4 regions of the Lentzea sp. NPDC102401 genome follow, and region 3 is predicted to be linked to each of the others. Evidence: riboswitches for the same ligand, from Rfam matches in the RefSeq annotation. Region 3 holds a riboswitch; each other region holds the start of a gene.
The links. Region 3 has a riboswitch for cobalamin ahead of ACIRG5_RS18505 (FecCD family ABC transporter permease). Riboswitches for the same ligand answer to the same signal wherever they lie in the genome.
Positions count from the first base shown of each region.

Region 1: it holds a riboswitch for cobalamin, as region 3 does, so the genes downstream of both, ACIRG5_RS09265 (CbtB-domain containing protein) here and ACIRG5_RS18505 (FecCD family ABC transporter permease) in region 3, are expected to answer to the same signal.
Region 2: it holds a riboswitch for cobalamin, as region 3 does, so the genes downstream of both, ACIRG5_RS00700 (ribonucleoside-diphosphate reductase subunit alpha) here and ACIRG5_RS18505 (FecCD family ABC transporter permease) in region 3, are expected to answer to the same signal.
Region 4: it holds a riboswitch for cobalamin, as region 3 does, so the genes downstream of both, cobN (cobaltochelatase subunit CobN) here and ACIRG5_RS18505 (FecCD family ABC transporter permease) in region 3, are expected to answer to the same signal.

Region 1 is NZ_JBIWKS010000002.1:806,304-813,837, forward strand. It holds gene ACIRG5_RS09255 (HAD family hydrolase) at 1-392, shown strand, start outside; gene ACIRG5_RS09260 (CbtA family protein) at 429-1,184, opposite strand; gene ACIRG5_RS09265 (CbtB-domain containing protein) at 1,211-1,399, opposite strand; cobalamin riboswitch at 1,453-1,587, opposite strand; gene ACIRG5_RS09270 ((2Fe-2S)-binding protein) at 1,658-2,308, opposite strand; gene ACIRG5_RS09275 (phosphoribosyl-ATP diphosphatase) at 2,417-2,680, shown strand; gene hisG (ATP phosphoribosyltransferase) at 2,696-3,556, shown strand; gene ACIRG5_RS09285 (antibiotic biosynthesis monooxygenase family protein) at 3,553-3,864, shown strand; gene ACIRG5_RS09290 (phosphoribosyltransferase) at 3,825-4,439, opposite strand; gene ACIRG5_RS09295 (thioesterase family protein) at 4,512-5,282, opposite strand; gene ACIRG5_RS09300 (PD-(D/E)XK nuclease family protein) at 5,282-6,127, opposite strand; gene ACIRG5_RS09305 (site-2 protease family protein) at 6,302-7,420, shown strand; gene ACIRG5_RS09310 (tRNA (adenine-N1)-methyltransferase) at 7,433-7,534, shown strand, end outside.
Region 2 is NZ_JBIWKS010000001.1:136,441-143,974, forward strand. It holds gene ACIRG5_RS00700 (ribonucleoside-diphosphate reductase subunit alpha) at 1-2,336, opposite strand, end outside; cobalamin riboswitch at 2,447-2,661, opposite strand; gene ACIRG5_RS00705 (GntR family transcriptional regulator) at 2,709-3,314, opposite strand; gene ACIRG5_RS00710 (FAD-dependent monooxygenase) at 3,420-4,856, shown strand; gene ACIRG5_RS00715 (VOC family protein) at 4,864-5,262, opposite strand; gene ACIRG5_RS00720 (helix-turn-helix transcriptional regulator) at 5,325-6,332, shown strand; gene ACIRG5_RS00725 (glycoside hydrolase family 6 protein) at 6,292-7,236, opposite strand; gene ACIRG5_RS00730 (glycoside hydrolase family 9 protein) at 7,330-7,534, opposite strand, start outside.
Region 3 is NZ_JBIWKS010000004.1:701,971-709,504, reverse strand. It holds gene ACIRG5_RS18520 (S8 family peptidase) at 1-1,339, shown strand, start outside; gene ACIRG5_RS18515 (3-isopropylmalate dehydrogenase) at 1,616-2,653, shown strand; gene ACIRG5_RS18510 (YciI family protein) at 2,726-3,145, opposite strand; cobalamin riboswitch at 3,250-3,369, shown strand; gene ACIRG5_RS18505 (FecCD family ABC transporter permease) at 3,402-4,424, shown strand; gene ACIRG5_RS18500 (ABC transporter ATP-binding protein) at 4,424-5,164, shown strand; gene ACIRG5_RS18495 (ABC transporter substrate-binding protein) at 5,161-6,138, shown strand; gene cimA (citramalate synthase) at 6,428-7,534, shown strand, end outside.
Region 4 is NZ_JBIWKS010000031.1:9,160-16,693, forward strand. It holds gene folE (GTP cyclohydrolase I FolE) at 1-334, opposite strand, end outside; gene ACIRG5_RS48180 (helix-turn-helix transcriptional regulator) at 390-1,067, shown strand; gene cobN (cobaltochelatase subunit CobN) at 1,028-4,591, opposite strand; cobalamin riboswitch at 4,626-4,761, opposite strand; gene ACIRG5_RS48190 (hypothetical protein) at 4,770-5,897, shown strand; gene ACIRG5_RS48195 (precorrin-8X methylmutase) at 5,894-6,514, shown strand; gene ACIRG5_RS48200 (precorrin-2 C(20)-methyltransferase) at 6,511-7,534, shown strand, end outside.

The sequences.
Region 1 (7,534 bases), on a different contig from region 3:
TGCCGTGGCGTCCGGGCGCAGCCGAGGCCCTGCGGGCGGTGCGCGCGTCGGGCGTGCCGATGGCTCTCGTGACGTCGACCGAGCGCTCGCTGACCGAGGTCGCGCTGGACACGATCGGGCGGGACCTGTTCGACGTCACCGTGTGCGGCGACGAGGTGGACGGGCTGAACAAGCCGCTGCCCGAGCCGTACCTGAAGGCGGCACGGCTGCTGGGAGTGGACGCGGCGCGGTGCGTGGCGATCGAGGACTCGCCCACCGGAGTGGCCGCGGCGGTGGCGGCCGGGTGCACCGTGCTGGTCGTGCCGTGCGACGTCGAGGTGGCGGCGGGGGAGCGGCGGATCTTCCGCGACTCGCTGGTCGGCGTGGACGCCGAGGTCCTGAAGTCTCTTTAGACGGGTGTGGGGTGGCCGCGTGGCCACCCCACACCATCAGGCGACAGCGGCCTTCTCAGGGGCCTTGGCCCTGCGCGCGGCCGGGTCGATCAGCAGGCCGAACACCACGCCGATGCCGACGTAGAGCGTGGCGAGCTGGGCGAGCGAACTGAGGCGGAACTGCCACAGCACGTTCACCGGCATGTCCGCGGGGATCGTGTCCGGCGGCGCGGGGAACGCCAGCAGCACCACCGCGACGGCCGCGGCCACCGCGAGCAGCACGGCCGTGGTCCGCACCGGCTGCGACTGCGCGCGCAGCTGTTCGGCGAGCCAGCTCGCGGCCCACACGATCACCAGACCGGCCACCACCACACCGAGGTAGAGCGCGGTCCGGTAGTTCACCGTCTCCGGGTCGCCCACGGCGGGCGGGTTGGCCGGGTACTTGAGCCACGGCAGCAATGCCACGGCACCGAACACCGCGGCACCGAACGCGAAGCTGCGGCTGAACGGCGTGCTGCCGGTGAACCAGCGCTTCGACAGCGCGTAGGCCGTGGCGAACACCAGGCCCACCGCGATGCCGACGATCACCACGCCGAGCATGCCGCCCGCGATCTGCGCGCCGCGGCTGACCAGCTCTTCCTCGCCGCCGTGCGGGTGGCCGGCCTCACCGGCGGGTTCCCGGGCCTCCTCGACCGCGAGCGCGGCGCGAATCGGGATCTCGGTCACCAGGAGCTGCACGAGCGCGGAGGCGACACCGGCGACACCGCCGGCCGCGACTCCGCGCAGCGCAAGGGACTTGTACGTCGTCGTCATGTCTTCCCTGCCTGGGATCGGGGGATCTAGTGGCAGGGCACGCCGAGCGCGTGGCGCCCGTCGTGGAAGAACTCGTGCAGCAACTCGGAACCCGCGCCGAGCGCGAGGCCGTTCTCCTGCAGGACCAGGTAGGTGACGATCAGGCCGAGCACTGAGACGGCGAAGGCCCATTTGGGCACGCGGACGGCGGACAGGCTTGCTGCGGGGCTCGTCATGACGGGCTCCTCCATACCTCGTGGAAGGTCAACTCTCCTTGCGGCGCCGCAGCCGGTCTCCTGACTCCCGGATCAACGCTGCCCCCGCGTCTTCCCAGCCCTCTCGCGAGGGCCAGTGACGTGCTCGGCGGGGATCGCTTCCCGGTCACAGTGGCGAGGACCGCGCCGGATTTTCACCGGCTTCCCGTCACTGCGGCGCGTGCACCGTAAGTTGATCGGCCCGTTAAGCACAACCGGCCATAAGAGTTGTTGCGTTCCTCACTTCACGAGTGGACAGTCACCACACTTCCCACCTGCGGCGACGCGGTAGTAGAGACAACACGACCGACGCCGGAACGAGACCTCTCCGGGAAAAGTCAGAAATTCCCCCGCCTGTTCGAACGGCGGGGCGCTCATGAGCCGTTCGCCGCGTTCTTCCGCTTCCTCGGCGGTGAGCATGCGTGCGCGCACAACCATTTTGAGCGCGCCCGCGATGTTCGACATGGCGTTGCCCCACAACAATCCACGCGCCACCGGGGTCACGTCCTGGATCGCCTCCACCACCGGTGCGAGCGCTTGGGCGGCCTCCGGGCCCAGTCGTGGCTGGTCGATGCGGACGCTCAGGCCGTTCGCCGGGTGGTGCTGCCACCAGAGGTTCTCCGGGCGGACGTCGATCGGGATGCCCGCGGCCGTGAGCGGGCTGAGCAGCCGCGCCGTGTAGCTGAGGAAGAACAGGCTGGCCGCTACGCGTGGTTCTTCCGCTTTGTACCGGATCGCGATGGCGTCGATCGTGGTCCTGAGCGCCGGGCCCTCCAGCAGCGCCGTTCCCGGCAGCCAGGACTCGTCCGGGCGGCCGACGTCGAGCGCGAAGAACGGGTTGATTCCGCGCACGCGGCGGAGTGCTTCGAGGACCTCGGCGAACTCAGACACAGAAGTTCACGCTACCGGGTGTCCATGCAGGACAGATCGCGTCCACGGCCTGGGACAGATGCGACCGCGGTGTGGACGGGGGTCGCCGGGATGGGAGGATGTCGTGCCGTGAAGACCTTCGATTCCCTGTTCGCTGAACTGACCGAACGAGCCGCCACCAAGCCGGAGGGTTCCGGCACCGTTGCTGCGCTCGAGGCCGGGGTCCATGCGCAGGGCAAGAAGGTCCTGGAGGAGGCGGGCGAGGTCTGGATCGCCGCCGAGTACGAGTCCGACGAGAAGCTCTCCGAAGAGATCTCGCAGCTGCTCTACCGCCTCCAGGTGCTCATGCTGGGCCGTGGGCTCACCCTCGAAGACGTCTACAAGTACCTCTGACGGAAGACTTCTCACATGCTGCGCGTTGCAGTCCCGAACAAGGGCGCGCTCGCTGAACGCGCCTCCGCCATGCTCACCGAGGCCGGCTACCGGCAGAGGCACGAGCCGCGCGACCTGACCGTGCTCGACAACAACAACGAGGTCGAGTTCTTCTTCCTGCGCCCCAAGGACATCGCGATCTACGTGGCGTCCGGCGACCTGGACCTCGGCATCACCGGCCGCGACCTGGCCGCCGACTCGGGTGCCGACGACAACGGCAACTCCGTCGAGGAGCTGCTGGCGCTGGGCTTCGGCTCGTCGACCTTCCGCTACGCGGGGCCTCGCGGCACCGACTGGAAGGTCTCCGACCTCGAAGGCAAGCGCCTCGCCACCGCGTACCCGAGGCTGGTGGGCCGCGACCTGAAGGCCCGCGGCATCACCGCGAAGGTGATCCGGCTCGACGGCGCCGTGGAGATCTCGATCCAGCTGGGCGTGGCCGACCTGATCGCCGACGTGGTGGGCTCCGGCCGCACCCTGCGCCAGCACGACCTGGTGCCGTTCGGCGAGCCGATCTGCGAGTCCGAGGCGGTCCTCATCCACCGCCACGGCTCGGAGCTGTCCGCCGCCAAGAAGCAGCTGACTGCCCGCATCCAGGGCGTCGTGTTCGCGCAGCAGTACCTGATGCTCGACTACGACTGCCCGCGTTCGATCCTCGACGACGCCATCGCGCTGACTCCGGGCCTGGAGTCGCCGACCGTCGCGCCGCTGGCCAACCCCGACTGGGCGGCCGTGCGGGCGATGGTGTCGCGCAAGGAGGCGAACAAGGTGATGGACGAGCTGGCCGCGATCGGTGCCAAGGCCGTGCTGGCCTCGGACATCAGGTTCTGCCGGCTGTGATCACGGAGCACGCCCTGCTGGACGTGCTGCCGGGTTCTGCCGAGGAGTTCGAGTGGGCGTTCGGCGAGGCGCGGGAGCTGATCTCCGCCTCGCCGGGCTTCCGCGGTCTCGAACTGCTGCGGTGCCTGGAGACGCCGTCGCGCTACCTGCTGCTCGTGCGCTGGGACTCGGTCGAATCGCACACCGTCGGGTTCCGGCAGGGGCCTGACTACGCGAAGTGGTCGGCTCTGCTGCACCGCTTCTACTCGCCGTTCCCCGTGGTGGAGCACTACGAGAGCGCGCTGAGCACCTCTTCGTCCGTGATCTGATCGAAGGCCTCGTACCAGCGGCTGACCGCGCCGAAGCGGCGCGGGAGAAGGATCGCGATCACCGGCGTCGTGAACGCGGCCAGCGATTCTCTGGCGGCCACCGGGACGGCGAGGGTCGTGGACCGCGGTTCGTGCTGGGCGATCCAGTGCAGCGCCGCCCTGGCCGTGACTCCGGTGGCCAGGCCGTCGTCCACGAGGATCACGTCGCGGTCCTTGAGGGTGAGCGGCTTGTCCCCGCGGTAGAGGGCCGTGCGTCTTCTGGCTTCTTCGCGTTCCTCGTCGCAGGTGCGGCCCATTTGCTCTTCGGTGAGGTTCAGGGCTCGCAGCACTCTCGGGTCGTAGATGGGTTCGCTGTCCGCGGTGACGGCGCCCACGCCGTATTCCGGATGGCCTGGGGCGCCGATCTTGCGCGCCACGACGACGTCCAGTTGGGCGTTGAGGTGTCGCGCTACTTCTTTGGCCACTGGAACGCCGCCTCGGGGGAGGCCCAGGACCAGCGGGTCGTGCCACGGGAGGTCCGCGAGTCGCGCGGCGAGGGCGCGGCCCGCTTCCTGCCGGTTCGCGAACCTCTTCACAGTCAGGCTGACGCTACGCGACTCCGGGCTCAGCGGAACAGGCCCGCGACGGTGGCGTGCGCGGGCCCGGTATCAGCGTTCGCGCACGAACAGCGCCTGCGCCGTCGTGCCCACCGGCCCCTCCACGTCGTGCACCACGCTGGTCGCGAGCCCTACCCCGTCCGGCCCGATGGTCGTCCGCGCGTCCATGCCCACCCACTCGCCGACGGGACGGCGGTGCAGGTGGACCGTCAGGTCGGTGTTGATGGCGTACCACTTGCGAATGTCCACACGGGACGAAACGCCGCTGGCCGAGTCCACGACGGAGAACAGTCGCTCTTCCGGTGAGGGGTCGAAGCCCTCGACGACGGCCACTCGGGGGCGGGCCCACACCTGGGCGTCGCCCGGCGTGAAGATGCCGCCCGACACGGAAAGCCACTCGACGGCGGCGAGGTAGCCACCGCCCCAGAAGTCCGGGATCTCCATCGGTGCGGCGGAAGCGGGCGGTGTCAGAGCGAGGACTTCGCCTCCCGCTACGGCCGTGGTGTCCGAGTCGACGATGCGCCACGCACGCGCCGTCAGCACCGCACGGCCTTCGTGGGACAGCGACGCCGCGAGCAGTTCTACCGAGCGGCCTGGGCGTTCGACCGAAGTGGACACCGTGAGATCGGCCACCGGCACAGGGCCGAGCACCTCGAACGTCACGCGGGCCAGCGAAGACGACGGGTTGCCCAGAGCGAGCAGCGAGCGCACCAGCAACGCCGAGGGAGGGCCGAGGTGCTGGCTGTCCGGGCCCCACGGGCCGACGGTGTGCTCGGTGGAGCGGAACGTGTCGTCGCCCAGCGGCAGGTAGAACGCCGTCATCAGTCGCGGTCCTGGAGGGTCTCGGTGTCGTCGGGCTCCGGCCAGCCGGGGTAGGGCGGCGGGGTGCCGTCGAACGCCGGGCAGAAGGCCTTGTGGTCGCAGTAGTCGCACAGGCGGCTGGGGTTGGGGCGGAAGTCGCCCGTCGGGGCCGCGCGCATGATGGCCTGCCAGATCGCGTCGAGGGTGCGCTCGAAGCGGGCCAGTTCGGACTCGTCCGGGGTGTAGGCGAGGGCCTGGCGGTCGGCCAGGTACATCAGGCGCAGCTGGCGGGGGACGACGCCGCGCAGCTTCCACAGGACCAGCGCGTAGAACTTCATCTGGAACAACGCCTTCGCCTCGCCCACCTCGCGGGGGGCGGCGCCGGTCTTGTAGTCCACGACGCGGATCTCACCCGTCGGGGCCACGTCCACGCGGTCGATGTAGCCGCGCAGCAGCACGCCGGACGGCAGCTCGGACTCGACGAGGAGCTCGCGCGACTCCGGTTCCAGGCGCCGGGGGTCCTCGAGGCCGAAGTAGCCGTCGAGCAGCTTCGTGGCGGACGCCAGCCACTCCGCCTCCTCCTCGCTGCCCTCGACCTCGAACAGCGTCGAGAACTCCGGGCGCTCGGCCTTCACGCGCTCCCAGGCCGGCGTGATCATCGAACGCGCGCGGTCGGGCACGCGGTCGGCGGCGGGCAGGGCGAACAGGTCTTCCAGCACCGCGTGCACCACCGTGCCGCGCACCTGCGCCTTCGTCGGCCTCTCCGGCAGCCGGTCGACCGCGCGGAACCGGTAGAGCAGCGGGCACTGCTTGAAGTCCCCTGCCCGGGAAGGCGAGAGCGCGGGCCTGCGCAACGTGGTGCTCATGGTTCGCACCCTAGGACAGAGGTCTGACAATTCTGTTCTCGCCACCATGACAACCCCTAGCCCGAAGCCGACGAGGGCGAGCTCGGGGAGGCTCCCACTCGGGAACACCGCCCTCATCGACTTCGGGAGCACCACCAGACCGCGGGATCACACCCGGAGCCCTACAGTTCACCCGTGGCCGCGCGGATCAGTGAACGAGAGGGCGGCCTGCTGCTGTTCCGGGTGGCGGGCATCCCGGTGATCCTCGCGCCGTCGTGGTGGATCGGCTCGGCGATCGTGGTGGCCTTCTACGCGCCGCTCGTCGACGATCTCGCCCCCGGCACGCCGCCGGGAGTCGGTCTGCTGCTCGCCGCGCTCTTCGCGATCTTCCTCGGCCTGAGCGTGCTGGCCCACGAACTCGGCCACTGCGTCGCGGCGCTGCGGCTCGGCCTGCCGGTCAGAAGACTGCGGCTGTACCTGCTGGGCGGCCTGTCCGAGATCATGCGCACGCCCGGCAAACCCAGCCACGAAGGCGTGGTCGCGGGCGCCGGGCCGATCGTGTCCGTGGCGCTGGCGGCGGTCTTCGGCATCGGCGCACTGGTCATGGAGCCCGGCGACGTCGTGTGGGTGCTGGTCTTCCAGATCGCCGCCGCGAACGTCGCCGTCGCCGTCTTCAACCTCCTGCCCGGCCTGCCGCTCGACGGCGGCCGGATCGTGAGGGCCGGAGTGTGGGCCATGACGGGGCAACGGGCGATGGGCACGCGTGTCGCCGTTGTCGGCGGTTTCGCCGTGGCCATCGCATTGGTGGCGTGGGCGCTGTACGGCGTCGCGGAAGGCGCGGAAGACCGTTGGTTGCGTTTCGGCGTGTGCGTGCTGACGGCATGGGTCGTCGTCGCCGGCGCGAGGAGTGAACTCGCGAGCGAACGCCGCCGCACGTGGCCCGCCGGTGTCTCCCTCAGCGACCTGATCCTGCCGGTGCTCCAGCTGCCGGCCGAGAGCCCCGTGGCGGACGCGCTGAGCACGTCGGCGGGCCGGGGCGTGGTGCTGGTGCGGGCCGACGGCGTGGCGGCCGGTCTGCTCGACACCGAACTGGCGCGAAAGCTCGCCGCCGCAAGTCCTTTCGCACCCGCGGAGCAGGCGGCCGAGCCGATCCTGCCCGAGACCGTGCTGCTGGCCGACGAGCCCGGCGAGGAGATCGTCGAACGCGTCCAGGGCACCGCCGCGTGGCAGTTCCTGGTCGTCGACCTGGAGGGCCGCCCGGCGGGCGTGCTGCGCAGGGAGGACCTGCGTGCGGCCATTGAGAAGGGCGTTTGACACCATTGCGCGGTGATTAGCGCAAGTGGACCGTTCCAGCCGGGTGACCGGGTACAGCTGACCGACCCCAAGGGCCGGCACTACACGGTCGTTCTCGAACCCGGCAAGGAGTAC
Region 2 (7,534 bases), on a different contig from region 3:
TTTTCCAGGGAGCAGGCGATGGCGTCGTCCGACGTCACGACGGGCACCGCCGTGGTGGTGGTCGTCGTGGTCGCCTGCTGGATGCGCGTCGCCGGACGGGAGCGCAGGTAGTACGTGGTCTTGAGCCCGGCTTTCCAGGCGTAGAGGTACATCGAGGAGAGCTTGCCGATCGTCGGCGAGGCGACGAAGAGGTTCAGTGACTGGCTCTGGTCGACGTACGGGCCACGCGCGGCGGCCAGTTCGATCAGCGCCTTCTGCGGCAGTTCCCAGGCCGTGCGGAACAACGACCGCACGTCCTCCGGCAGTTCCGCGATGCCCTGAGCGGAGCCGTCGTCCTGCTTGAGCCGGTTGCGCACGGCCTCCGTCCACAGGCCGCGGGACTTGAGCTCGCGCACCAGGTAGGAGTTGATCTGCAGGAACTCACCGGACAGCGTCTCGCGCTTGAACGTGTTCGACACCTGCGGCTCGATGCACTCGAAGCAGCCGGCGATCGAGGCGATCGTCGCGGTCGGCGCGATCGCGATCAGCAGCGAGTTCCGCAGGCCGTGCTCGCTGACGCGTTCACGCAGAGCACTCCAGCGCTCGGTCTGCGTGGGCGTGACGCCCCACAGGTCGGGCTGCAGATCTCCCTTGGCTGCACGGGTTTCCCGGAACGCCGGGTGCGCACCCGCGGACGAGGCGAGCTCCGCCGACGACTCCAGCGCCGTCAGGTAGATCTCCTCGGCGATGCGCGTCGACAGCTCGCGGGCCTGCGGCGAGTCGAAAGGCAGGCGCAGCTTGAAGAACACGTCCTGCAGACCCATGACACCGAGACCCACCGGGCGCCAGCGCGGGTTGGACCGCGCCGCCTGCTCGGTCGGGTAGTAGTTGATGTCGATCACGCGGTCGAGGAACACGACGGCCGTGCGAACCGTGGAACGCAGGCGCTCCCAGTCGACGGAACCGGCGGTGTCATCGACATGGGCACCGAGGTTGACCGAGCCGAGGTTGCAGACCGCGGTCTCCTCGTCGCTGGTGACCTCCAGGATCTCCGTGCAGAGGTTGGACAGGTGCACCACGTTCGACGGCGACGCGGTCTGGTTGCACGTGCGGTTCGCGGTGTCCTTGAACGTCATCCAGCCGTTGCCGGTCTGGGCGAGCGTGCGGATCATCCGTCCATAAAGGTCACGAGCCTTGACCGTGCGGACGGCGCGGCCGGCCTCCTCGGCGCCGCGGTAGGCGCGGTCGAACTCGTCGCCCCACAGGTCGACCAGCTCGGGGATCTCGTCCGGGTCGAACAGCGACCAGTCCGCGTCCGCCTCGACGCGGCGCATGAACTCGTCGGGGATCCAGTTCGCCAGGTTGAGGTTGTGCGTGCGGCGCGCGTCCTCACCGGTGTTGTCGCGCAGCTCCAGGAACTCCTCGATGTCCGGGTGCCACGTCTCCAGGTACACGCAGGCGGCGCCCTTGCGCCGGCCGCCCTGGTTGACCGCGGAGACCGACGCGTCGAGCGTGCGCAGCCACGGCACGATGCCGTTGGAGTGGCCGTTCGTGCCGCGGATCAGCGCACCGCGCGAACGGACCCTCGACCACTGCACGCCGATGCCGCCGGCGAACTTCGACAGCCTGGCGATCTGCTTGTAGCGGTCGTAGATCGACTCGAGCTCGTCGCGCGGTGAGTCCAGCAGGTAGCACGACGACATCTGGGTGTGCTGGGTGCCGGAGTTGAACAGCGTCGGCGAGCTGGGCAGGTAGGCCAGCGACGACATCAGCCGGTAGAAGTCGATCGCCTCGGTCGCCGTCTGCGAGAGACCGCACGCGACGCGCAGCAGCCAGTACTGCGGCTGCTCGATCACCGAACGCTTCGCGGGGTGGCGCAGCAGGTAGCGGTCGTAGACCGTGCGCAGGCCGAAGTACTCGAACCGCCGGTCGCCTTCGAGGTCGATCGCGTCGTCGAGCTTGCGGGCGTTGGCGGCCACGAACTGCGCGGTCGCGTCGCCGATCAGGCCTTCGGCGTGGCCGAGCGCGATGCTCTGGCTGAAGGACATCACGCCCTGGCGGCGCACTTCCTTCTCGATGAACGCCGCGAGCAGACCGGCGGCGAGCTTGGAGTACTCGGGCTCCTCCGACACGAGCGCGGCTGCCGTCTGGATCGACAGCCGGTCCAGTTCCTCGGTGGTGGCGCCGTCGTAGAGACCGCTGATCGTCTTGGTGGCGACCCGCAACGGGTCGACGTCGTGCAGACCGACCGTGCAGCGCTCCACCGCGCGCACGATCTTGTTCAGGTCAACGGGTTCCAATGAACCGTTGCGTTTCTTGACGCGCATAGTGGTGGTGACCGTGTCGACCGCCGTCACTAGCTCTCTCCTCGCGAGCTCGGGTGGCCACGGGGACAGCGAGGAGTGAACGGGCGCGCGCGACCGCCACGTCCTCCCGCCCTCCCTCGGGGCCGCGGACACCCGCACGCAGGCACGTGCGGGGCGCTGGCAGGTCTTCGGACTCGTGGGCGAGCCTGTCGCCAGGCGCCTACCGGCCGTCGCTTCCCAGACATCGCGATGTCCAGTGCTTTCTGACGGCTTTCGTTCCCACTCACCGCTGCGGGGCAGTCCCGGACTCACACCGGGTTCCCTCTTGCGACGACCGATCTGGAGGATCGGCCGAACCAGCTTCGGAGCACAATACATGGGCGCGGTCGAGCCACGAGCAACTACATCTAGTGGGCGTGTCGCTCAGTTGGCCCAGAGGACGTCGGTCAGGGCGCGCAGGCTGTTGTGGATGTGGAACGACATCGCCAGCGCGGCCCTGTCCTCCTCCCCGTCCGCGATCGCCTGACAGATCACGCCGTACTCCTGCATGGTCACCGCCAGGCGTTCCGGCGAGCGGCGGGCCGCCTGCCGCAGCCGTCGCAGCTGTCCACGCAACGCGCCGAGCGCCTCGCCGAGGTAGGGGTTGCCGGCCGCCTCGTCGATCAACGCGTCCAGCCGCTCGATCAACTCCTCGGGGTCGCCGCCGGCGAACTCGGCGTGCAGGTGCGCGAACCGGGAGCGGTCGTGGGCGCGAGCGCACATCTTGACCGCGTACGTCTCCAACGCCTCCCGCATCTGGAACAAGTGCCTCACGTCGTTCAGCGCCACCTCGGCGACGAACGCGCCGCGCCCCGGCGTGATCCGCACGAGGTTCTCCCGCGCGAGTCGCTGGATCGCCTCCCTGAGGGGCGTGCGGGAGACACCGAGCCGTTCGGCGAGACGCACCTCGTTCAGGTGCGCACCCGGCGCCAGATCCCACGCCACGATCTCGTCGCGCAGCTGTTCATAGGCTTTGAGACTTTGACTCACGATCCCTGTATACACGGCGAATACACGGCTCACCATATATCGCTTGCGGCCAGATCCGGGGAGCTCCACACTGGGCCGCCGATACCGGGGCTGAACGGGTGGTTCATGTTCGATGTGATCATTGCCGGATGCGGTCCGACCGGCGCGATGCTGGCCGCTGAACTGCGGCTGCACGACGTGCAGGTGCTCGTTCTCGAAAAGGAACCGGAGCCCTCGTCGTCGTTCGTGCGCATTGTCAGTCTGCACATTCGCAGTCTGGAAATCCTGGTGATGCGCGGACTGCTGGACCGCTTTCTGGAACGCGGCAGGCAGCGCCCGGTCGGCGGAGCCTTCGGCGCCATCCCCACACCCACGCCCGACGGCCTGGACTCCACGTTCACCACCATGCTCGGCATCAAGCAGCCGACCGCCGAGCAGTTGCTCGCCGACCACGCGATCGCACTGGGCGCCGAGGTCCGGCGCGGTGCCGCGGTGATCGGGTTCGAGCAGGACGACGAGGGCGTGACCGTCGCACTGGCCGATGGCGAGCGGCTCCGGTCGCGGTACCTGGTCGGCTGCGACGGGGCCCGCAGCACGGTGCGCAAACTTCTCGGCGTCGGATTCCCAGGTGAGCCCTCGCGGCACGACACGCTGATGGGCGAGATGAAGTTCGGCGCACCGGAGGACGAGATCGCCGCCAAGATGGCGGAGATCCGCGAAACCAGCAAGGTGTTCCACCTCGGACATTTCGGGGACGGGATTTATCGCGTTGTGGTCCCCTGCTCGGAAGCCACCGAGGATCGCGCGGAACCGCCGACCATCGATGATTTCCGGCGGGAACTGCGCGCCGTCGCCGGAACCGATTTCGGCGCGCACTCCCCGGGCTGGTTGTCCCGTTTCGGTGATTCCACCCGATTGGTCGAGCACTACCGGATCGGGCGGGTGCTGCTCGCCGGCGACGCGGCGCACATCCACCCGCCCGCCGGTGGCCAGGGCCTGAACCTGGGTGTGCAGGACGCGGTCAACCTCGGCTGGAAGCTGGCCGCGCAGATCCGCGGCTGGGCGCCGGAGACGTTGCTGGACAGCTACCACGCCGAACGTCATCCGGTCGCCGCCGACGTCCTGGACAACACCCGCGCCCAGGTCCAGCTGTCGTCTCCCGAACCGGGCGCGCAGGCCGTGCGCAGGCTGCTCACCGAACTGATGGACATCAACGAGGTGAACCGGCGGCTGATCGAGAAGATCACCGCGATCGGCATCCGCTACGACTTCGGCGAGGGCCCCGACCTGCTCGGCCGCCGGCTGCCCGACACCGACCTGGCCCAGGGCCGCCTCTACGACCGGATGGGCCAGGGGCGAGGTCTCCTGCTCGACCGCACCGGACGTCTGGCCGTCGAGGGCTGGTCGGACCGAGTGGATCTCCTCACGGATCCCGTTGCGGCACTGGACGTTCCGGCCGTCCTGCTGCGTCCGGACGGGCACGTCGCCTGGATCGGCGAGGACCAGCAGGACCTGAACGACCACCTCGTCCGCTGGTTCGGCAAGCCGTTCACCGCCTCCTGACGAGCCGTCAGCGCGCGAACTTCTCGATGGCGGCCGCAGTGACCGGGGTGAAGAAGTTGACGAGGTTGCCGTCGGGGTCGCGGAACAGCAACGAGCGGTTGCCCCAGGGCATCGTGGTGGGTTCGGTGACGACGTCCTCCACGAAGCTCGTCAGGTTCTCACGCACGGCGTCCACGTCGTCGACGAGGAACTCGATGATGACGCTGCGGTTCGCGCCCGGCTCCGCCGATCCGGGCGCGAACAGGCCGACGGTGCGGGTGCTGCCGATCGCGAGGGTGCCCGAACGGGTGCTGAGCTCGGCGAAGTCGTCGCTCGCCCAGTTCGCCCGCAGGCCCGTGGCGCGCTCGTAGAAGCCGACGAGCCGGGTGACGTCGCCGGTGATGACACGGATCGAGATGAAGTCCATGACTGCACGCTAGAAGCGATACCGGACAGAATCCGCCCGGTATCTGCGGAATACTTTCGGGCATGCCCAGGCCCACCGCCCGCGTCCTCACCCTGCTGGAACTCCTGCAGTCGGGAGGCGTCCGGACCGTCGCCGAACTCGCCGACCGGCTCGGCGTGGACGAGCGCACCGTGCGCCGGTACGTCGAGCACCTCGTCGATCTCGACGTGCCCGTCGAGTCGGTGCGCGGCCGTTACGGCGGCTACCGCCTCGCTTCCGGCTACCGCATGCCACCGCTGATGCTGAACGACGACGAAGCGCTCGCCGTGCTGCTCGGCCTGGTCGCGGGGCGCCGATCCGGTTTGACGACGGCCACGAACACAGCCGGTGAGACGGCGGCGGCGAAGATCAGGCGCGTGTTGCCGCAGCGGCTCGGCGGCAGGCTCGACGCCGTCCTCGGCTCGATCGCCTTCACCGCGCCCGAAGGTGAGCCCGCCGCACCTGACGCCACCGTCCTGCTCACGATCGCCGACGCGGTGAGCCACCGTCGGCCGGTCTCGATCCGTTACACCGCAAGGGATGGCCGGCACAGCGAACGCACGCTGCACCCGTACGGGCTCGTCGCCCACTCGGGCCGGTGGTACGTGACCGGCGCCGATCCCGCGATCGGCGAGGACCGGACGTTCCGGCTGGACCGCATCGCCAGTGCACGCACGTTGCCCGGCTCGTTCGACCCGCCAGAAGGAGTCGACGCGGCGGAGCGGGTCCTCAGTGGACTCGCCACCGCCGCTTACCGGCACGAGGTGACGCTGCGGATCCGGGGAACGACCGAACAGATCCGCACCCGGCTGCCCGCGAGCGTCGCGATCATCACCGAGTCGGCACCCGACTGGTCTCACGTCGAACTGCGGGTGGAACGACTCGACTGGCTGCCCGGCGTCCTCGCGTCACTCGACCTGCCGTTCGTGATCGAGCGACCGGACGAGTTGCGCGACCTCGTGGAGGCACTGGCCGACCGGCTCAGGGATTCCGCCCGGCGCCGCCAGGTCGTCAGACGCCGTCGATCAGCCGGACGGCCAGATCGGGGTTGAACGTGCCCGCCGGCGTGGTCGGCGCGATGCCGCACGGGCCGTCGGACACACCCGGTGTCTTGACCCACAACAACAGGTCGGCACCGCCACCGATCTGCGGCGCCACACCGAGCTTGCGACCGGCCGGGTTGCACCAGCCGTCACCACGCCCGTTGCCGTTGCGGCTGGTGTCCACCACGAATCCGGCCTGATAGCCGAGGAAACCGTTGACCTGACCGGCGTAGCTCGTCGACTGGCTCGTGGTGTAGTAGTTCGACACGTTCACCGAGAACCCGCGCACGTTCCGCACGCCGGCCTCGTTCAGCCGGTACGCGATGGTGGACGGCGACACCCAGCCGGCGTTGCCGCCGTCGAGGTACGCGTACGTGTTGGGGGCCTTGGCCTTGAGCTGCTCGGTGGCGTACTTGAGCAGGCCCGCCATCTCCGTCCGCTGCGCCGCCGTCAGGCAGTCGTAGGCGGCGAGCGCGTCCGGTTCGATGATCACCACCGCGGGCTTGGTCCCGATCCCGGCCGCGAAGCCCGAGATCCAGGTCCGGTACGCGCCGGCACTTCCGGCGCCACCACCGGAGTGGCCACCGCAGGCGTCCCTGTTGGGGATGTTGTAGGCGACCAGGACGGGGAGTTCGTCCCGGCCGTCGGCCGCGCCCGCGTAGTTGGCCACGGTCGAGCCGATGGTGGAGTCGTTGCCGAACCAGCGCGCGATCGGCCGGGAGCCGATCGCGGTCTGGATCCGCGCGGACCTGGAGTCACTCGGGTTGTTCCGGGCCCAAGTGGCGGGCGCGGAGTTGGGATTGACGTAGAAACCGCTGGTCAGGTCGAGCGGGCTGGCTGCTGTGGCAGGGGTGGCCGGGGACAGCAGCAGGACCGCGCAGACCGCGATCGTCGAACGGGCAATCCACCGCACTGTGGATCTCCTCTCGGATGGACTCTTCCTCTCACCCGCCGCCCGCCCGGCAGTGCGCGGGGCGAGCGGCGGGAGTTCTCGTGGACGGGACGGTCAGCGGGTGTCGGCGAACGCCGCGACCCAGGCCAGGGCCGAGTTCCAGTTGATGGCGACCTCGTTCGTGGACCACGACCCGAGTTCGTCGAGGTAGCACTTCGCGGGCGCGCAGCCCGGCAGGTTCTGCTGTGCCACCGGGTCCTGCAGGCCCGAGTTGGGGCCGCCGGCGAGCGACCCGGCGGGCGGGTTCGGCATCCTGGCG
Region 3 (7,534 bases):
CGTGGACGGCAAGTCCGCGATCGACAACCAGGTCCTCGCGTACGTCGAGGAGGACAACGGTTACGTCAGCGCGAACTTCGGCGTCGTCGAGGTCGCCAAGGCCGTCTCCAAGTCCAAGACCATCAAGCTGGTCAACAAGTCCACGAAGGCCGTGGAGTACAAGGTCGGCTACACCGCGGCCACGACGATCCCCGGCGTGAGCTACGTGCTCTCGCAGGACAAGGTGAAGCTGAGCCCGCGCGGAGTCGCGCGCGTCAAGGTGACCCTGAAGATCGACGACCCGAAGGCGCTGCGCAAGACGGTCGACTCGACCGTCGAGGCCAACCAGCTCGACGTGCCGCGCCAGTTCCTCGCGGACGCCTCCGGTCGCGTGACCTTCACGCCGACCGCCGGTGCCACCGTGCCGCTGCGCCTGTCGGTCTACTCGGCGCCGAAGCCGGTCGCGGACATCAAGACCGCGTCCAGCCTCAAGTTCTCGGGCAACAGCAAGCAGGCCGTCCTGAACGTGTCCGGCAAGGGCATCGACCAGGGCACCGGCTCGCAGGCCTACCGCTCGCTGATCAGCGTTCTCGAGCTGCAGGCCCAGTCGCCGAAGCTGCGCGACTGCAAGCGCAACGTCACCGAGAACTGCGCGCTCAACGAGACCGCCAAGGGCGGCGACCTCCGCTACGTCGGCGCGGCCTCCACGGCCCCGCTGGCCAAGGCGCAGGGCAAGCCTGAGGAGGCGCTGCTCGCGTTCGGTGTCGCGACCTGGGGCAACTGGTACAACCTGGGCAAGAACACCATCCCGTTCGTCGACATCGACACCAACGGTGACGGCACGGCGGACTTCGAGGTGTTCGCGACCCGTCTGACCGACACCGACCTGCTGGTCGCGTCCACCGTGGACCTGAAGACGGGCGAGACCGTCGACATCCAGGGCGTGAACGGCCTGTTCGGCGACGTCGACGCGAACGTCCAGGACACCAACGTCGTCGTCCTGCCGGTGCTGCTGAGCGCACTGGGCATCGACGCGACGAAGGACACGGCTCGCCTCTCGTACGTCGTGGGCGTCGGTGGCTACTACGCCGCGCCGGGCAACGCGAACAAGCTCGTCGACGTCATCGACCGCAACCTGTCCTACGACCCGCTCAAGCCGGGTCTGTGGGCGCAGGGCGGCGGCGACGCGGCGCTCTCGTACCTCGCGAAGCCGGGCACCGCGCTCGTCGTCAACAAGAACGAGGCCTCGCTGAAGGCCGACAAGTCCGACGGGCTGCTGGTCCTCAACCACCACAACGCCAACGGTGACCGCGCGTCGGTCGTCCTGGTGAAGTCGAGTGGCCGGGGCGGCGCCTACTAGATCGGATGTTTCACGAGAGGCCCGGTTCCTCGTTGGGAACCGGGCCTCTCGGCACGTCACGGCCAGGAACTGCCTGCCGTCACCCCTTGACGCGACCCCGTTCCTGCGGTCGAGTGACACTCGAAAGTGGGATATGGGCCGTGTGGGTGTCCCGCAGTACGGGAGATAACACCCCGATGGGGTGTCCGGCATGCGGCGGGCGGCCTGGATGCCGGTAGCCTTTCGCGAAGGAAAGTAGTCCCACCAATTGGGGACTGACACCTGGGAGGTGTGTGGATGCGGCTCGCAGTGATCCCAGGAGACGGGATCGGGCCCGAGGTCATCGCTGAGGCCCTGAAGGTCCTCGGAGAGGTCGTTCCGGCGGCCGAGATCACTCGCTACGACCTCGGCGCGGCGCGCTGGCACGCCACGGGAGAGTTGTTGCCCGAGTCGGTGCTGGGAGAGCTTCGCCAGCACGACGCGATCCTGCTCGGCGCGGTGGGCGACCCGTCGGTGCCGAGCGGAATTCTGGAGCGGGGCCTGCTTCTGAGGCTGCGCTTCGAACTCGACCACCACGTGAACCTCCGCCCGGCTCGTCTCTACCCCGGTGTCCGCAGCCCGCTCGCGGACCCGCCGGAGATCGACATGGTGGTGGTCCGCGAGGGCACGGAAGGCCCGTACGCGGGCAACGGCGGCCTGCTCCGCAAGGACACGCCGCACGAGATCGCCACCGAGGTCTCGCTGAACACCTCGTTCGGCGTCGAGCGCGTGGTTCGGGACGCCTTCGCGCGTGCGTCGAACCGTCAGCGCCGGCACCTGACCTTGGTGCACAAGACGAACGTCCTCACGCACGCCGGCTCGTTGTGGTCGCGCGTCGTGGAGGAGGTCTCGCTGCAGCACCCGGACGTCACCGTGGCCTACCAGCACGTGGACGCGGCGACCATTCACATGGTCACCGACCCGGGCCGTTACGACGTGATCGTCACCGACAACCTGTTCGGCGACATCCTGACCGACCTCGCCGCCGCCGTCACGGGTGGCATCGGCCTGGCCGCGTCGGGAAACATGGACGTGACCCGCCGCAACCCGTCGATGTTCGAGCCGGTGCACGGTTCGGCGCCGGACATCGCGGGCCAGGGCATCGCGGACCCGACGGCCGCCGTGCTGTCGGTCGCGCTGCTGCTCGACCACCTCGGCGAGCACGAGTCGGCCCGCCGGATCGAGGCCTCCGTGGCCTTTGATCTCGCTACCAGGGACCACCAGTCGCCTGGGGCCACCTACGCCATCGGCGACCGTCTCGCGGCACTCGTGTCGTCGAACGTCCGCACTGGCTGAGGTTCATCCGCTTGACGTTTTGAAGCCCCGGCCGGATCTTCCGGCCGGGGCTTCGGCGTTTCCGCGCGTCGGTCAGAGCTGGCCGTTGGCCTCACGCCACGCGCGCTCCTTCTTGATCCACTCGTTGTCCTGCGGGAACTCGTCGATCGTCGGCACGCGCCGGATCTCGGTCTTGAACCCCGGGCCGATCAGCGGCATGCGCTTGGCCCACTCGATCGCCTCCTCCTTCGAGGACACGTTGAGCAGGTAGAAGCCGTTGAACAGCTCCTTGGTCTCGCCGTACGGGCCGTCCGTGACGACCGGCGGTTCGGCGGAGTAGTCGACGACGACGCCCTCGGACGGTTCGGAGAGACCCTCGGCGGCCAGCAGCACACCGGCGCGGATCAGTTCCTCGTTGAACGCGCCGACGATCTCCAGCATCTTGTCGAAGTCGAACTCGCCCATGTTCGCGTAGGCCTCGTCGGTGGCGCGCATGATCAGCATGTACTTCACGGTGGATCTCCTCGCTCGGTGTCTTCCTCGGTGACGTCCACAGGTCGAACGGGCCGCGGACCGGATCGACATCACACCCGGAGAATTTTCGAACTTTCTGTTTTCGCAGGTAGGGTCGGGTCAGTCGTGCGTGGGGGAAGACCGGTCGAAGTCCGGCGCTGACCCGCAACGGTAGGTCCCACCTGGGACGAGCCCGAACACCCGCTCACGGTGCCCGAGAACTTCCGACTCCGCCGTGGACTGCGGGAAGGACCCAGTGCTCTCCAAGATCAGCACGCTCGTCGGCGTGCTCGCCGTCAGCCTCGTCGCGGGCGTCGCGCTCGGCCCGGTCTCCGTTCCGTTCGACCTCACGCTCGAACTGCTGTGGGCGGCGCTGACCGGTGGCACGATCCCCGCCGATCTCGCCGGGCAGTACCACATCGTCTGGGACATCCGGCTTCCCCGCGTGCTGCTGGCCGCGGTCGTGGGAGCGGGTCTGAGCACCGTCGGCGTCGCGATCCAGGCGATGGTGCGCAACGCGTTGGCAGACCCGTACGTGCTCGGCATCTCGTCGGGCGCGAGCGTGGGGGCGACGGCCGTGGCGACGCTCGGAATCCTGTCCGGCCTCGGCGTCTACGCGTTGTCGGTGGGGGCGTTCCTGACCGGTCTCGGCGCCACGGCCCTGGTCTACATCACCGCGCGCACGAGCCGAGGGCTCACACCGTTGCGGCTGGTGCTGACCGGGACTGCGCTCGCGTACGGGTTCTCCGCCGTGGCGATGCTGCTGGTGTTCCAGGCGCCGCGCGGTGAGGCGGCGCGGGCCGCGATGTTCTGGTTGCTCGGCAGCCTCGGCGGGGCGAACTGGCAGTCGCTGCCCGTCGCCGCCGTCGTGACCGCGGCCGGAATCGTCTACCTGGCGACCAAGGCGCGGCAGCTCAACGCGCTGGCGATGGGCGACGAGACCGCGACCACGCTCGGCGTCGCGGTCGACCGGTTCCGCACGCACCTGTTCATCGTCACCGCCGCCATGACCGGCGTGCTGGTGGCGGTCAGCGGTGCCGTCGGGTTCGTCGGGCTGATGCTGCCGCACCTGACGCGCATGGTCGTCGGCGCCGATCACCGCAAGGTCCTGGCCCTCGCACCGCTGGCCGGAGCGTCGTTCCTGGTCTGGGTCGACGTGGCCGCGCGGATGCTCGCGGCGCCGGAGGAACTGCCGCTGGGCGTCATCACGGCCGCACTCGGCGTGCCGTGCTTCATCTTCCTGATGCGCCGCAGGTCCTACGTCTTCGGAGGCCGCTGATGCGCGTCGAGCTGCACGACGTCACCGTCCGGAACATCATCTCCGGCATTTCGCTGACCGCCTCTGGTGAGGTCGTCGGCATCGTCGGCCCCAACGGCAGCGGCAAGTCGACGACCTTGCGCTGCGTGTACCGGGCGCTCAAGCCCGACGCCGGCACCGTCCTGCTCGACGGCGAGAACGTCCACAAACGACACGACGTCGCCCGCCACCTAGCCGCACTGACCCAGGAGTCGCAGGTCGAGTTCGACTTCACGGTCGCCGAGGTCGTGGAGATGGGCAGGCTGCCGCACGACCGCGATCCCGCGCGTGATTCCCGGGTGGTTTCCGAGGCACTGTCCACCGTGGACGTTTCGCATCTCGCTTCGCGCAGCTTCCTCAGTCTGTCCGGTGGGGAGCGTCAGCGCGTTCTCATCGCTCGCGCGATCGCCCAGGAGCCGCGCGTGCTCGTGCTGGACGAGCCCACCAACCACCTCGACATCCGGCATCAGCTCGACGTGTTGAGGCTCACGCGTGGGCTGGGCGTCACGGTTCTGACGGTTCTGCACGATCTGAACCTCGCCGCTTCCTTCTGCGATCGGCTGTACGTGCTGGACGAAGGACGGATCGTCGCGTCGGGCACGCCTGTGGACGTTCTCGTACCTGAACTGATCGCCAAGGTTTTCCACGTCACCGCGCACGTCGTGCGGCATCCGACCACGGGAGTTCCCCAGCTCCTGTTCGACCAGGAGGTCACCCCTTGAGAACTGTTGTGTGCGCGGCTGTGCTGTTGATCTCCGGCTGCGGCGCCACGGTCGCCCAGGACACCTCCGCGTCCGACCCGGTGACCGTCACGAACTGCGGTCAGCAGGTCACGTTCGACAGGATTCCGTCCAAAGTGGTCACCAACGACACCGGCATCACCGAGTTGATGTTCGCGCTGGGGTTGAAGGACCGGATGGCGGGTTACGTCGTGTCCGGTGTCGACACCGTCGACGTGCGGACCTCGCCGTGGAAGGCCGAGTTCGGCAGCGTGAAACACCTGTCCGACAAGATCTCCAAGGAGGTCGTGCAGGGGGTCAACGCCGATCTGGTGTTCGCCGGGTGGAACTACGGGTTCAGCGAGAGCACCGGGTTCACGCCGGACTCGTTGAAGGCTCTGGGGATCGGGACGTACCAGCTGACCGAGGCCTGCCGGAACGGGGTGGGGAAGCAGCGCGGGATCATGCCCGCGCTGGACGCGCTGTACACGGACCTGCGCAACCTCGGGAAGATCTTCCGGGTCGAGGCGAAGGCCGAGGAGCTCGTGAAGGGGTACCAGGAGCAGATCGCCGCCGCCGGACGGTTGATGGAGGGCAAGCCTCGGCCGAAGGTGTTCCTCTACGACAGCGGGCAGGACCAGCCGTTCACGTCCGGGAAGAACGCCGCGCCTCAGGACGTGATCTCGAAGGCCGGCGGGGACAACATCTTCGGGTATCTCAACGACAGTTGGACGACGGTCAACTGGGAGACCGTCGTGCAGCGGGACCCGGATGTCGTGTTGATCGTGGACTACGCGGACGGGGAGGCGAACACCCCTGAGCAGAAGCAGGCGTTCCTGGAGGGCTTCGCCCCGCTCGCCAACTCGCCCGCGGTTCGGGGGAAGCGGTTCTTCTCGCTGCCGTATGCGGCGTTGGTGGAGTCGCCTCGCAACGCGGCTTCGATCGAGGCGTTCGCGAAGTTCCTGTCCCAGGGGTGAGGCGTCGCGCGGCACCGCGCGGGGCGGGTGCGGCGGCCGGTTCCTGTTCCAGCGGAAGGGCGCTTCGCGTTCAGTCACAGGCGTGAACCCGTGACCAGATAGTGGGAGATTTCCTCCCGTCGCTTGGTACACCGCGCCGGGCTGTGGCAGCATCGCCGACATGCTTCAGCACGTTGCCATCATTATTGACGAGCGCGTCGGGTAGTTGCCGCCCCTGGCACCCGACGCGCAGACCTCTCGCATCCCGCGGGGGGTCTTTTTGTTTGCCCGGATGAGGAGATGAACCCCGATGGCCGGCCCGACCGACGAGTTCCACGTCTACGACACGACGTTGCGCGATGGCGCACAACGTGAGGGCATTTCGTACTCCGTCACGGACAAGCTCGCGGTCGCGCGGCTGCTGGACGGGCTCGGCGTCGGGTTCATCGAGGGCGGCTGGCCTGGCGCACTGCCCAAGGACACGGAGTTCTTCGCTCGTGCCGCGGCCGGGGACCTGGAGTTGAAGCACGCCAAGCTGGTCGCGTTCGGGGCCACGCGCAAGGCCGGCGTCAAGGTCGAGGAAGACCCGCAGGTCAAGGCGCTGCTCGACAGTCAGGCGCCGGTGGTCACGCTGGTGGCCAAGTCGGACCTCAGGCACATCGAGCGCGCACTGCGCACGGACGCCGGCGAGAACCTGAAGATGGTGCGCGACACCGTCCGGTTCCTGAAGGACCACGGAAGGCGCGTTTTTCTCGACGCCGAGCACTTCTTCGACGGGTACGCGTTCTCGCCGGACACGTCGTTGCGCGTGCTGGAGTCCGCTGTGGAGGGTGGCGCGGACGTCGTCGTGCTGTGCGACACCAACGGCGGGCAGTTGCCGTTGGGGCTCGCGGAGACGGTCGCGGAGGTCGTCGAGAAGACCGGTTTCCGGGTAGGAATCCACTGCCAGGACGACACGTCCTGCGCGGTGGCGAACACACTCGCGGCCGTTCAGGCGGGCGCGACGCACGTTCAGTGCACCGCCAACGGATATGGCGAGCGGGCAGGCAATGCGGACCTGTTCGCCGTCGTGGGAAACCTCGTGACCAAGCTCGGCATGGAGGTGCTCCCGATCGGAGCGCTGGCCGAGCTCACCCGTGTCTCCCATGCGTTGGCCGAGATCGCGAACATCGCACCCGACACCCACCAGGCCTATGTCGGGTCGTCAGCATTCGCTCACAAGGCGGGTCTGCACGCGAGCGCGATCAAGGTGGATCCGGAGCTGTACAACCACATCGATCCGGACACCGTCGGCAACGACATGCGGGTGCTGGTCACCGAGATGGCCGGTCGGGCGAGCATCGAACTCAAGGGACGTGAGTTCGGGCTCGACCTGGCCGGCCGGGGGACCGAGGTCGGCAGCGCGTTGAAGCGCGTG
Region 4 (7,534 bases), on a different contig from region 3:
CCTGCAGGTCGCGGGCGAACATCTCCACGACCCGCGCGAGCTTCGACAGGCCCAGGATCCGTTCTCCCGGCAGGTATCCGACGTGCGCGACGCCGTGGAACGGCAGCATGTGGTGCTCGCACAACGACTGCACGGGAATGCTGCGCGCCAGCACGAGTTCGTCGTAGCCCTCGTCGTTCGGGAACGTCGTCATGGTGAAGGCGCGCGGGGTCAGCATCTCCTCGTAGGCCTCGGCCACACGGCGCGGGGTGTCGGCCAGGTGCGCCGAGTACGGGTCCTTGCCCAGTGCCTTGAGCAGGTCCGTGACCGCTCGCTGCGCCGCCTCGACGTCCATGTTCGCCACGGTAGATCCGTTCGCCGAATTTAGTCAACAAGAGTAGGTTTTAGAGATGGCCGACCCCGTCGCCGCCGTCGCGGCCCTCGACGAGCCGAACCGCCGCCGGCTCTACGACTTCGTCGTGCACCAAATCGCGCCCATCAGCAAGGACGAGGCCGCGCAGGCCGCTGGGCTCCCCCGCACGACGGCCGCGTTCCACCTCGACAAGCTGGTCGAGATGGGCTTGCTCACAGTGGTGCACCAGCGGCGCACCGGTCGCACCGGACCTGGCGCGGGGCGACCGGCGAAGCTGTACCAGCGCTCCGAGGAGCAGATCGAGGTGTCGCTGCCCGACCGCCGTTACGAGGCCGCGAGCCATCTGGTCACGGACGCGTTGATGGAGGCGGAGAGCACCGGCGAGCCTCCGCGCGAGATCCTCAACCGGCGTGCCCACGAGTGGGGCGCGGACCTGGCCTCCACGGCCTCGGGCGATCTGACCGGGGCGTTGGGAGACTTCGGTTTCGAGCCCCGGACCGAGGGCGGCTCGATCCTGCTGGGCAACTGCCCGTTCCACAGCCTGGCGCAGCGGCACGCGCAACTGGTGTGCGGCATGACCCTGTGCCTGATCAACGGCCTGCTGGACGGGATCAAGGCGAACGGCTTGTCCGCCCGCCTCGATCCGTCACCTGGTCAGTGCTGTGTCCGCGTCGTTCAGGCGCCGTCCTCCAGGTCGCCCTCGGTCTCGAGGTAGGCCGCCCGCAGCGCGTCCAAAGTGGACTCCTCCGGGTGCTCCCACATCTTGCGCTCGGCCGCCTCCAGCAGACGCTCGGCGATGCCGTGCAACGCCCAGGGGTTGCTGGTCTGCAGGAACTTCCGGGTCTCCGGGTCGAGCACGTACGACTCGGTCAGCTTCTCGTACATCCAGTCCGCGACGACGCCGGTCGTGGCGTCGTAGCCGAACAGGTACTCGACCGTCGCCTGCAGTTCGAACGCACCCTTGTAGCCGTGGTTGCGCATCGCCCCGATCCAGCGCGGGTTCACCACGCGGGCGCGGAAGATCCGTGAGGTCTCCTCCGTCAACGTGCGCGTGCGGACCGCCTCGGGGCGCGTGCTGTCGCCGACGTACGCGGCGGGTGCCTTGCCCGTCAACGCCTTCACCATCGTGACCATGCCGCCGTGGTACTGGAAGTAGTCGTCCGAGTCGGCGATGTCGTGCTCGCGGGTGTCGATGTTCTTGGCCGCCACCGCGATCCGCCGGTACGCCGACTCCATGTCCGCGCGCGCCGCCACGCCGTCCACGCCACGCCCGTACGCGTAGCCACCCCACACCGCGTAGACCTCGGCGATGTCGGACGAGTCGCGCCAGTTGCGGCTGTCGATCAACGGCAGCACGCCCGCGCCGTACGCACCCGGCTTGGAACCGAAGACGCGCAACGTGGCCCTGCGCTGGTCGCCGTGCTCCTCCAGGTCCTTGAGCATGTGCGCCCGCACGAAGTTGTGCTCCGCGGGCTCGTCCAGCGCGGCCACCAGTTGCACGGCATCGTCCAACATGGACACGACGTGCGGGAAGGCGTCCCGGAAGAAGCCGGAGATGCGGATCGTGACGTCGATGCGCGGCCTGTCCAGTTCGTCGAGGGAGACGACCTCGAGGCCGGTGACGCGGCGCGACTGGTCGTCCCACACCGGCCGCACGCCCAGCAGCGAGAACACCTCGGCGATGTCGTCACCGGCGGTGCGCATCGCGGACGTGCCCCAGACCGACAGCCCGACCGAGGGCGGCCACTCGCCGTCGTTCTCCTCGCGGTAGCGGGCGAGCAGCGAGTCGGCCATCGCCTGGCCGGTCTCCCACGCGAGCCGCGACGGGATCGCCTTCGGGTCGACCGAGTAGAAGTTGCGGCCGGTCGGCAGCACGTTCACCAGGCCGCGCAACGGAGAACCCGACGGGCCGGCCGGGATGTAGCCGCCGTCCAGCGCGTGCAGGACGTTCGTCATCTCGTCGGTGGTGCGCGCCAGCCTGGGCACGACCTCGACCGCCGCGAACTCCAGGATCTTCTGGACGTCCTCGGACTCGTGCAGAGTCTTGGCCGTGTCCCGATTCCAGCCCGCGTCCTCCATCGCCTGGACGAGTCCGCGCGCCTCTTCCTCAATCGCGTCAACGTCTTCGCGAGCGGTGGTCGTGAGTCCGAGCGCCTCGCGCAGGCCGGGCAGCGCGGCGACCTGACCGCCCCACATCTGCCGCGCCTGCAACATCGCGAGCACGAGGTTGACGCGGACACTGCCGGTCGGCGCCTCGCCGAGGATGTGCAGGCCATCGCGGATCTGGACGTCCTTGACCTCGCACAGCCAGCCGTCGACGTGCAGGATGAACTCGTCGAACTCGGCGTCGTGCGGCCGGTCGTCCAGGCCCAGGTCGTGGTCGAGCTTCGCGGCCTTGATCAGCGTCCAGATCTGCGCGCGGATCGCCGGCACCTTGGCCGGGTCCATCGCGGAGATGTTGCCGTACTCGTCGAGCAACTGCTCCAGCCGCGCGATGTCGCCGTAGCTGTCGGCGCGGGCCATCGGCGGCACGAGGTGGTCGACCAGCGTGGCGTGCGCGCGCCGCTTGGCCTGCGTGCCCTCACCGGGGTCGTTGACGAGGAACGGGTAGACCAGCGGCAGGTCGCCGAGCGCCGCGTCCGTGCCGCAGGACGCCGACATGCCGACGGTCTTGCCCGGCAACCACTCCAGGTTGCCGTGCTTGCCGACGTGCACCACGGCGTCCGCGCCGAAGTTCGACTCGATCCACCGGTACGCCGCGAGGTAGTGGTGCGACGGCGGCAGGTCCGGGTCGTGGTAGATCGCGATCGGGTTCTCGCCGAACCCGCGCGGCGGCTGCACGATCACGACGACGTTGTTGGACCGCAACGCGGCCAGCACGATCTCGCCGTCCTTGGACTTGCTGTGGTCGACGAAGAGCGTGCCCGGCGCCTCGCCCCAGTGCTCCTGCATCGACTCGCGGAAGTCCTCGGGCAGCGTCTCGTAGAACTCCCGGTAGTCCGCCGCGGCGATGCGCACGGGGTTGCTCTCGAACTGCTCCTGCGTCAACCAGTCCGCGTCCTGGCCACCGGCCGCGATCAACGCGTGGATCAGCGCGTCGCCGTCCAGCTCCTGCACGCCCGGCAGCGCGTCGCCGATGTCGTAACCGTGCTCCTGCATGGCCTTCAGCAACCGCACGGTCGACGCCGGCGTGTCCAGGCCGACCGCGTTGCCGATGCGGGAGTGCTTGGTCGGGTACGCCGACAACATGACCGCGATCCTGCGCTCCGCGACCGGGATGTGCCGCAGCCTGCCGTGCCGGACCGCGATGCCCGCGACGCGCAGCGCCCGTTCCGGGTCGGCCACGTAGACGGTGAGGCCGTCGGAGTCGATCTCCTTGAAGGAGAACGGAACCGTGATGATCCGGCCGTCGAACTCGGGGATCGCGACCTGGGTCGCGGTGTCCAAAGGAGACAGTCCGTCGTCGTTGGCGTCCCACGACTCGCGGCTCGACGTGAGGCACAACCCCTGCAGGATCGGCACGTCGAGCGCGGCCAGCGCGCCGACGTCCCACGCGTCGTCGTCGCCGCCGGCGGACGCCTTCGCGGGGTTCGTGCCGCCCGCCGCGAGCACCGTCACGACGAGCGCGTCGGCTTGGCGCAGCGTGTCGAGCAGTTCGGGTTCGGCGGTGCGCAGCGAGGAGCAGAAGACCGGCAGGGGCTTCCCGCCCTTGGCCTCGATCGCGTCGCACAGGGCGTGGACGAAGGCGGTGTTCCCGGCCACGTGATGCGCGCGGTAGTAGAGCACCGCGACCGTCGGACCCTCTGGCGTTCCCTCGCGTTCCAGCACACCCCACGTGGGGGTGGCGGCGGGGGCCTCGAAGCCGTGGCCGGTCAGCAGCACGGTGTCCGACAGGAACTTGTGCAGCTCGGTGAGGTTCGCCGGACCGCCGTGCGCGAGGTAGAGGTGCGCCTCGGCACACACGCCACCGGGCACCGTCGACAGTTCCATCAGCGCCGCGTCGGGCTGCATCTCACCGCCGAGCACCACCACCGGCAGGCCGCACGCCAGCAGCCAGTCGAGGCCTTCCTCCCACATCCGGCGCCCGCCGAGGATGCGCACGAGGACGAGGTCCACGCCGTCGACGAGCGCGGGCAGGTCGTCGGTCGTGAGTCGCGCGGGGTTGCCGAGCCGGTACTCGGCACCGCTCGCACGCGCCGACAGCAGGTCGGTGTCGGAGGTCGACAGCAGCAGGATCACGCAGGCTCCATCCCTCGTGGGGTCCTCGCCCCAAAATGCGGGTGACTGGCGAAGCGGAGTTCCTGACTCCCAGCGGTGTTCGCTGGTCACAGTGGCGGGACCGCGCCGGATTCACACCGGCTTCCTCCTGCGCTTCGTCGTTCGGGCTCACCCTAACCGGCGGGTTACAGTCCGACCTATGCGTAGTCACCCGGACGCCTGCCCCGGCGCCGTCGAGCTGCACGCCGCGGCCGACGGCGGGCTGGCGCGCATCCGGGTGCCGGGCGGCACTCTTTCCGCTGCTCAGTGGGACGTCGTGCGCCTCGCCGCGCTGGAGCTGGGCTCCGGCTCGATTGAACTGACCTCGCGGGCGAACCTCCAGATCAGGGGGCTGGCGGACGGCGTGGAACTGGGCGCGCGGCTGGCCGAGGCCGGACTGCTGCCCTCCGCGTCGCACGAGCGGATCCGCAACATCATCGCCGCCCCGCTGGAGGACAACCAGGCGCTGGTCGACGCGATCGACGCGGCCCTGTGCGCGGACCCGGCGCTGGCCGCGCTGCCGGGCAGGTTCCTGGTGACGGTGGGAGCCGCGGTGAGCGGGCTGGGTGGCGACTTCGGCCTGGTCAGCGGCGATGTGGACCAGGCAGGCGGCGAGGCGTCCGGCTCGACCCCCTCCCCGTGGGTCCTCCTCCTCGCCGGCCGCGACACGGGCGTCCGCGTCACCGACCCCGTGGACGCCGTGCTCACCGCCGCCCGCCTGTTCCAGCAGCTCCGCGGGCAGGCCTGGCGCCTGTCCGAAGTGGACGACGGTGTGCGAAAGATCACCGCTCACTTCGGTGCCTCCGACGCCCCGCGGATCACCCCGGCTGTGACTCCTGTCGCACCTTCACCTTTGACACCAGGCGTCCCGCTTGGCCGCCTCGGCGCCCACCAACTCCCCGGCGTCGCCCTCCGCCTGACGCCGTGGCGCAGCCTGGTCGTCCCCGCCGGCACCGACACCTCCGGCCTCATCACCGACCCGGCCTCCCCCTGGCACGGCGTCAGCGCCTGCACCGGCCGCCCCGGCTGCGCGAAGTCGCTGTCCGACGTACGCGCCGATGTCCACGCTTGGGTCAACGGCCGCACACGAGCAGATGCGCACACACGGACCGATGCGTCCGACCACACACACGTGCCGGGCCGGGTACCCCCAATTTCAATTCTAGGGAGCAGGTCCGACACTCCCGGCGCCGTGCACTGGTCGGGCTGTGCCCGCCGCTGCGGCCGTCCCGCAGGCGTTGTGACCGAGTTCGTCGCGACCGGCGACGGCTACGAGGAGATCCGTTGACGCAGTACATCAAGGACGGGGCGGAGATCTACCGCCAGTCCTTCGCCACCATTCGCGCGGAGTCGGACCTCACCAGGTTTCCCGCCGACGTCGCGAAAGTCGTCGTTCGCATGATCCACGCGTGCGGCATGACCGACCTGCCGGCCGACGTCGCCTTCTCCCCGAACGTCGTGCGCGACGCCCGGGAGGCGTTGCGCAACGGTGCGCCGATCCTGTGCGACGCCAACATGGTCGCGTCCGGCGTGACCCGCCGCCGCCTGCCCGAGGACAACGAAGTCCTTTGCTACCTGCAGGATTCGCGGACTCCAGAGCTGGCGCAGACCATCGGCAACACGCGCAGTGCCGCCGCCCTGGAACTGCTCGCGGACCGGTTCGACGGCGCGGTGGTCGCGATCGGCAACGCCCCCACGGCGTTGTTCCACCTCCTCGACCTGATCGCCGCCGGAGCCCCGAGGCCCGCCGCGGTCCTGGGCATCCCGGTCGGGTTCATCGGCGCGGCGGAGTCCAAGGAAGCTTTGGCCGCAACGGATCTGGAGCACCTAGTGGTGCGCGGCCGGCGCGGCGGCAGTGCCATGACGGCGGCGGCCATCAACGCGATCGCGAGCGAGGAAGAATGACGGGCAAGCTCTACGGCGTCGGCCTGGGTCCTGGCGACCCGGAACTCGTGACGGTCAAGGCCGCGCGACTCATCAACGAAGCCGACGTGGTGGCGTTCCACAGCGCCCGGCACGGCAGGTCGGTCGCCAAGACCATCGCGGCGCCGTACTTCCGCAGCCAGGACGATCCGAACCCGCAGATCATGGAACAGCTCGTCTACCCGGTCACCACCGAGGACACGGACGACTACCAGGGCGAGATCGACGCCTTCTACGAGGAGGCCGCCGCCAAGCTGGCCGCGCACCTCGACGCCGGGCGCGTCGTCGTCGTCCTGGCCGCTGGAGACCCGTTCTTCTACGGCTCCTACATGCACATGCACAAACGCCTGGCCGACCGCTACGAGTGGGAGGTGGTCCCCGGCGTCACGTCCGTGAGCGGCGCTTCAGCAGTACTCGGCACACCGCTCGTGGAACGCGACGAGGTGCTCACGATCCTGCCGGGCACGTTGCCGCCCGCCGAGCTCGCGTCGAGGCTCGCCGACACCGACTGCGCCGCGATCCTCAAGCTGGGCCGCACTTTCGGCAACGTCCGCGAGGCCCTCGAAACGGCCGGCCGGCTCGACGGCGCGTGGTACGTCGAACGCGCCACCACCGGCCGACAGAAGATGTCGCCGCTGGCCGACGTCGATCCCGAGACGGTCCCGTACTTCTCGATCGCGCTGCTGCCGAGCCAGTCCAAGCCCGCCAGGCCGAAGGGCGAGGTCGTGGTCGTCGGCCTCGGCCCCGGCACCCGCGCGTGGCTCACCCCGGAGGCCCGCCAGGAGCTGGAGGCCGCCGACGAACTGGTCGGCTACAGCACCTACCTCAATCGCGTCCCGGAACGCCCTGGCCAGAAGCGCCATTCTTCGCACAACCAGGTCGAGTCCGAACGCGCGGCCTTCGCGCTGGACCTGGCGCGCAAGGGCGCGCGGGTCGCGGTCGTGTCGTCGGGCGATCCCGGCGTCTTCGCGATGGCCACCGCGGTGCTGGAAGTCGCCGCGG